DNA from 2 places in the Gulosibacter massiliensis genome. Region 1 is predicted to be linked to the other one. Evidence: predicted binding sites of a transcription regulator. Region 1 holds the regulator's gene; the other holds the start of a gene.
What was found. Region 1 encodes HspR, which represses chaperone genes until heat shock. Its sites were predicted from a motif close to AAGTTGAGTCNNNNNGACTCAACTT; they were not measured.
Positions count from the first base shown of each region.

Region 2: a site for HspR is predicted at 1,575-1,599, ahead of EJL01_RS09975 (ATP-dependent Clp protease ATP-binding subunit). Genes of this name have one in related genera too.

Region 1 covers NZ_UYZX01000001.1:1,228,625-1,232,028, forward strand. The annotation lists gene EJL01_RS05965 (nucleotide exchange factor GrpE) at 1-448, shown strand, start outside; gene EJL01_RS05970 (DnaJ C-terminal domain-containing protein) at 555-1,556, shown strand; gene EJL01_RS05975 (heat shock protein transcriptional repressor HspR) at 1,585-2,037, shown strand; gene EJL01_RS05980 (D-alanyl-D-alanine carboxypeptidase family protein) at 2,133-3,068, shown strand; gene EJL01_RS05985 (formate/nitrite transporter family protein) at 3,101-3,404, shown strand, end outside.
Region 2 covers NZ_UYZX01000002.1:31,904-35,307, reverse strand. The annotation lists gene EJL01_RS09975 (ATP-dependent Clp protease ATP-binding subunit) at 1-1,545, opposite strand, end outside; gene EJL01_RS09970 (SRPBCC domain-containing protein) at 1,797-2,399, shown strand; gene EJL01_RS09965 (maltokinase N-terminal cap-like domain-containing protein) at 2,488-3,404, opposite strand, start outside.

The DNA.
Region 1 (3,404 bases):
GGGCGACACCGATCCCGAGCCCGCCAACGAGGAGGAGCACAGCTACCTCACCGATCTCAAGCGGGTGCAGGCCGAGTACGCGAACTTCCGCCGCCGCACCGAGCGCGAGAAGGAGGAGCTCGCAGCGCTCTCGACCGCGAAGGCGGCCAAGCAGCTGCTGCCGGTGCTTGACGACCTCGACCGCGCCGATGCCGCGGGCGACCTGCCCGAGGGCAGCTCGCTCCAGGTGATCGCGAGCAAGCTCCGTGCGGCCATCGAGCGACTCGGCGTCGAGCGCTACGGCGCGAAGGGTGAGCCCTTCGACCCGCAGCAGCACGAGGCGATCGCGCAGCTGCCGAACCCCGAGGTGACCGAGGCGACCATCGCCGACGTCATCGAGGTGGGCTACCGCATCGGCGATCGCGAGATCCGCGCAGCCAAGGTCGCGGTCTTCGTTCCCGCGAACTAACTGCACACCTGAGTGTGGCCCCGGATGGGGATGCGGCAGGTGTACCACCCCCGCATTCCCCATCCAGCTGCGAGGCGCATCCCGTCTCGCGTGAAAGGAGCAGCGTATGGCCAGCCAGGACTGGTTCGAGAAAGACTTTTATAAGACGCTCGGGGTCGACAAGGACATCAGCGAGGCCGACCTGAAGAAGGCCTATCGCAAACTCGCGCGCAAGTACCACCCCGATTCCAACCCGGGTGACACGGCGGCCGAGGAGAAGTTCAAGGAGATCTCCGAGGCGTACGACGTACTCAGCGACGAAACGACGCGCAAAGAGTACGACCAGATTCGCGCCATGGGCTCGGGCGCCCGCTTCTCGGCGGGCCCGGGTGGCCCCGGCGGTCAGCCCGGCTTCGACGACCTCTTCGGCGGCCTGTTCAACCAGGGCGGCGGCGGCGGGTATTCCTACCGCGGCACCCAGGGCGGCGCGGGCGCCTACGAAGACCTCTTCACCATGTTCGGTCAGGGCGCCGGTGCACCAGGCGGCTTTGGCGGAGGTTTCCGCCAGGCCGGCCCGCAGCGCGGCGCCGACCAGCGCGCGCAGACGACCCTGAGCTTCATGACCGCCTTCCGCGGCGACACGATCGACCTGCAGGCAGGTGACGGCCGGGTCATTACCGTGCGCATCCCGGCGGGCGTCAAGGATGGCCAGAAGATTCGCCTGCGCGGCAAGGGCGCGCCGAGCCCAAACGGCGGCGAGCCCGGTGACCTCATCCTTGAGGTGTCGGTGCGCCCGCACCCCGTGTTCTCGCGCGACGGCGACAACATCATCGTCACGGTGCCCGTCACGTTTGCCGAGGCCGTCAACGGCGCGAACATCGAGGTGCCGACGCCCGACGGCAAGACCGTCAAGGTGCGCGTGCCCGCGCACTCGCCGTCGGGCAAGCGCCTGCGAGTCAAGGAGCGCGGCGTGCCCCGCAAGCGCGGCCGCGGCGATTTGCTCGTGCGCATCGAGGTCGCCGTGCCGCAGAACCTCAACAACGAGCAGCGCAAGGCGCTCGAGGACTTCGTCGCCGTAAGCGGTGACGACGACCCGCGTGCCGAGCTGATGCGCGAGGCCCGCAGCTAGCGAGAAGGAGGTGCCGGTGATGCGTGCAATGGATCCCCACGAGGTGGATGAGGACGCACCCGTCTTCCCGATCGCCGTCGCGGCCGAGCTCGCGGGCATGCACCCGCAGACGTTGCGGCAGTACGACCGGCTTGGCCTCGTCGTACCCGCCCGGACCGCGGGTCGCGTACGCCGCTACTCGCTCGCCGGCGTCGCGAAGCTCCGCGAGATCGGCTCCCTGAGCGAGGCCGGTGTCGGGCTCGAGGGCATCTCGCACGTCGTGCGACTGCGCGAAGAAGTGCAAGAGCTCAAGCGGCGCGTGCGTGACCTCGAGGGCGAGCTCGAGGAGCAGCGCAAGCGCTCCCGTGAGCGGGTCTTCGCGGCGGGCTACGGCGAGGTCATCGCGGTCGCCCGCGGCCAGCGCGTGCGCAACCGTAATGAGATCGTGCTCTGGCGTCCGCGCGGCGTGGAGCCCGAGCCGGGCGACGACGACCGCGGCTAGGCGCGCGCCATCCGTGCGTAGGATCCCCGGCGGGTACTCCCCGTCGGGGATCCTTCTGCGTGCGAAACTGGCACGAGTCCAACAGAAAGTGCCGAATGACGTCTTCACCGAGCGAGTCTGCCGACCCGTTGACCACCCCCGACGAGTCGACCACCACCCCGAACTACGCTCGGCGCCGCGCCGTCATCGGTATCACCGGTGCCGCGGCGCTCGCGGTGGTGGGCATCGGCTTCGCGGCGGCGACCGGCTGGGGCGCGCCCGCCGATGTCGTCACGGTCGTGCAGGCGACGAACTCGAGTTCGGCCAGCCAGGTAACGCCCTCGAGCAGCGCGTCGTCGACGCCGAGCGCGTCCGGCACCGCGAGCGAGTCCCCGACCGCGACGGCCACGCCCACCGCATCCGCCGCCCCGACGACCGACTTGCCCTACGACATCTCGACGGGCAGCAGCGTCACGGTGCTCGTGAACAAGCACTATTCGCTCGACCCCGTCGACTACGCGCCGAAGCCGACGATCAAGCTCACCAAACTAGACGTCCCGTCGATGAACGATCACTCGCTGCGCGAGGACGCGGCCGAGGCATTCAAGGACATGTACGAAGCCGCGCTCGCCGACGGCATCACGCTCGACATGGCGAGCGGCTACCGCGACTACGACCTCCAGACCGAGCTCTACAACGGCTACGTCGAAGACCTCGGGCAGAAGGGCGCCGATCTCACGAGCGCGCGCCCCGGATCAAGCGAGCACCAGACTGGCCTCGCGGCCGACATCTCGGCGCCCGGCGAGAGCGACTGCGTCCTCACCGAGTGCTTTGGAGAAACCGAAGCGAGCGACTGGCTCGTCGCGCACTCGCACGAGTACGGCTTCATCCTGCGCTACCCCGATGGCGAGACCGACGTGACGGGGTACGAGTACGAACCGTGGCACTATCGCTTCATCGGCGTTGACGCCGCCGCGGACTACCACGAGTCGGGCGCGGCGACGTACGAGGAGTTCCTCGGCGTCGAACCGGCCCCCGACTACGAAGACTAGGGCCGCGACCACCACTTCGAGAAGGCGCCGACGTGCTCGCTATTCCTGACACCCTGCAAGCCCAGGCGCAGGCCGCGGCGACAAAGATGGCGCTGCTGCGCACACCCGGTCGGCTTCTCGTTTCGGGCATGCTCGCTGGCGCCTACATCGGCGTCGGCGTCGTACTCATGGTCTGCACGGCGGGCCCGCTCATCGAGGCCGGCGACGGCTTCGCGAAGCTCGTCGCCGGCCTCGTGTTCGGCGTCGCGCTCACCATCGTGGTCTTCGCGGGCGGCGAGCTCGTCACCTCAACCATGATGATCGCGACGCAGGGTGCGCTCATGCGCAGTATCTCGG
Region 2 (3,404 bases), on a different contig from region 1:
CTGCTCGTAGCCGACGTATCCCGGAGGGGCACCGACGAGCCGCGAAACCGAGTGCTTCTCGCCGTACTCCGACATGTCGATGCGCACCATGGCGTGCTCGTCGTCGAAGAGCAGCTCGGCGAGCGCCTTCGCGAGCTCGGTCTTGCCCACGCCCGTGGGGCCGAGGAACATAAACGAGCCGGTCGGCTTCGTCGGGTCGGACACCCCGGCCCGCGAACGACGAATCGCATCCGAGACCGCCTTGACCGCCGCATCCTGCCCGACGACCCGCTCGTGCAGTTCGTCCTCGAGGTGCAGCAGCTTCTCGCGCTCCGACTGCATGAGCCGACCGACGGGAATGCCCGTCCACGCGGCCACGACCTCGGCGATGTCCTCCTCCGTAACTTGGTCGTTCACCATGCGCGCCTCGTTCTGCTCGGCGGCCTCGGCCTGCGCCACCTGGCGCTCGAGTTCGGGGATCTCGCCGTAGAGCACGCGGCTCGCGAGCTCGAGGTTACCCTCGCGCTGCGCCCGGTCGGCCCGGATGCGCGCATCGTCCAGTTTCGACTTGAGGTCACCGACGCGGTTCAGATCGCTGCGCTCGGCGTCCCAGCGCGCCTGCAGCGCGTCGAGCTCAGCCTGTCGGGCGGCGATGTCTTCGCGCAGCTTCGCGAGTCGCTCCTTCGACGCGTCGTCGTGCTCTTTCTTCAGCGCGAACTCCTCGAGCTTCATGCGCTCGAGCTGCCGCTTGAGCTGGTCGAGCTCGAGCGGCGACGAGTCGATCTCCATCCGCAACCGCGACGCAGCCTCATCGATGAGGTCGATGGCCTTGTCGGGCAGTTGACGGGAGGGGATGTAGCGGTTCGAGAGGGATGCCGCGGCAACGAGCGCCCCGTCGCTGATCGCGACCTTGTGGTGCGCTTCGTACCGCTCCTTGAGCCCGCGCAGGATCGCGATCGTGTCTTCGACGCTCGGCTCGTCGACGTAGACCTGCTGGAAGCGACGTTCGAGCGCTGAGTCCTTCTCAATGAACTCGCGGTACTCGTCGAGGGTCGTCGCGCCGATGAGACGCAGCTCACCGCGCGCGAGCATCGGCTTGAGCATGTTCGCCGCCGAGACGCTCGATTCGCCGCCACCGGCACCCATGAGCGTGTGCAGCTCGTCAATAAAGGTGATGATGCGGCCTTCGCTCGAGACGATCTCGTCGAGCACCGCCTTCATTCGCTCCTCGAAGTCGCCGCGGTACTTCGCGCCGGCGAGGATCGCCGACATGTCCAGCGAGATGACGTCCTTCTCTTTCAGCGACTCGGGCACGTCGCCAGCGACGATGCGCCGGGCGAGCCCTTCGACAACGGCGGTCTTGCCGACACCGGGTTCGCCGATGAGCACGGGGTTGTTCTTGGTGCGGCGCGTGAGCACCTGGCTGATGCGCCGAATCTCACTGTCTCGACCGATCACGGGGTCGAGCTTGCCGGCGCGAGCGATGTCGGTGAGGTTGACACCGAAGCGTTCGAGGGCTGACTGGCTTTCCTCATCGGGAGCCTGTGCGCCTTGCATGTTGGCCATTAGTGTCTCCTTTCGCTGATCTGAATCACAACTTGAGCGTACTTGACTCAAGTTTACGACTTTGTCCAGGCCGCGCAAGCATTTGAGCTGAGATTTTCCTGCGCAACACGCCCACACATCAAGGAAACCCTGCCACCTCGTTAACCTCCTGTTAACCTAGTGTTCAAGCAGCGGTCATCACTGCTCCTGTTGCGAACCCGCAACAGCCCAAACATCTGCCAAATGGCAGCCAGAAATAGGAGGCGACAACAATGGCTGAAATCATCGGCAAGATTGGTCGCGAATCTGGCGGCTTTCGAGTTGTGTTCGACATCGATTCACAGTTCGGTCGCCGCGAGCTCTGGCGCGCGATTAGTGACCGTGACGCCCTCGCATCGTGGCTTGGAACGTTCTCGCACGACCTCGTGGCGGGTAACCACTTCACTGTGGAGTACCTTAACGATTCGCACTACGACATCGAGGGCAAGGTGCTCGAGTTCGAGCCGCTACGCGCCCTCGACTACGAGTGGAAGTTCGGGAGCTACCCGGCCTCGAACGTTCGCTTCGACCTCGAGAACGGCCTCGTCGGCGGCACGCATCTGCGACTGACAGTGTCGGGGCTCGACGAAGACGACGTCGTGCGCGCGGCATCGACCTGGCACGCCCAGCTCGAGTTCCTGCGCCTGTTCCTCAATGAAATCCCCGTGCCGGCCTACGCGCTGCGCTTCCGCCGCGATGAGCTTCTCGCCGCGTACGACCAGCAGGTGCGCAACTTCGGCACCGCGCTGACCGACAGCGACGCCGCGTCGCCGAGCACGCCAGCGCACCGAAACCCCATGGTCTCGGTGCTCCACGCGCACTCGTACCTCGCGTAGCGCCTGAGCCACGACCCGGTGGGCGTCGCAGCACTTGCTGCGGCGCCCACCGTTCGTTTCCGGCTCGAGGCCAGGCGGATGCGCGAGGCTAGTGGCGCGCAGAGCGCTCGGTGAGCCGGCGCACGGCCAGCGCGGGAATCGTGAGCCAGTCGGGTCGGTGCCGGGCCTCGTAGATTACTTCGTAGACGGCCTTGTCGAGTTCGTACGCGATGAGCACGGCCTCGAGGTCGGCCTCGCCCGGCGCATCCTCACCCGCCTCGACCGCGTCGAGCGCGACGAGGCCGTCGGTGTATCCCTGCAAGAAGGAGGCGCGAGCTGAGTCGGCCCAGGCCCGCGCGACCTCGCGCCCCGCGCGCACCGACAGCGCGCCCGAGACGTAGTCGAACGAGCGGAGCATGCCGGCGAGGTCGCGCTGCGGCACGTCGGGTGAGTTGCGCTCGGCGAGCGGGCGCAGCGGCTCGCCCTCGAAGTCGAGCAGCACCCAGCCGCGGTCGGGCACCGCGAGCACCTGGCCGAGATGGAAATCGCCGTGGATGCGCTGCAGCAGCGGCCAATTCGCGCGGCGCGCCCGCTCATAGACGTCGTCGACCGACTGCACGAGCGACTCGAGCTCGGGCAGCGCCTCGACCGCGAGGCCGAAGCGCGCGCGCATCTGCTCGACCGCGGCATCGACGTCGTCCTGCTCCGGCTCGACGACCGGCATGACGCGACCGAGCGTCGTGTGTACCTCGGCCGTCGCCGCGCCGAGCGACTGCGCGAGCTGCGAGAAGTCCTCGCCCGACTCGGCGGCCCGCAGCGCGACGCGCCACGCGTCCTCGACGCCCGCGAAGAACTCCTGCGCAAACGCGAAGTGCCCCGAGAGCCGACCGAGCTGCGGGTCTGACCACGAGCCCGAGACCTGCCCGAACGTTGGCGGCACGCGCAGCGAGCCGGCCGCCGCGAGCGCGGTCTGCAGCGTCACGTCGGGATTGTCGCCGCCGTGCAGGGTGCGGAAAACCTTGATGA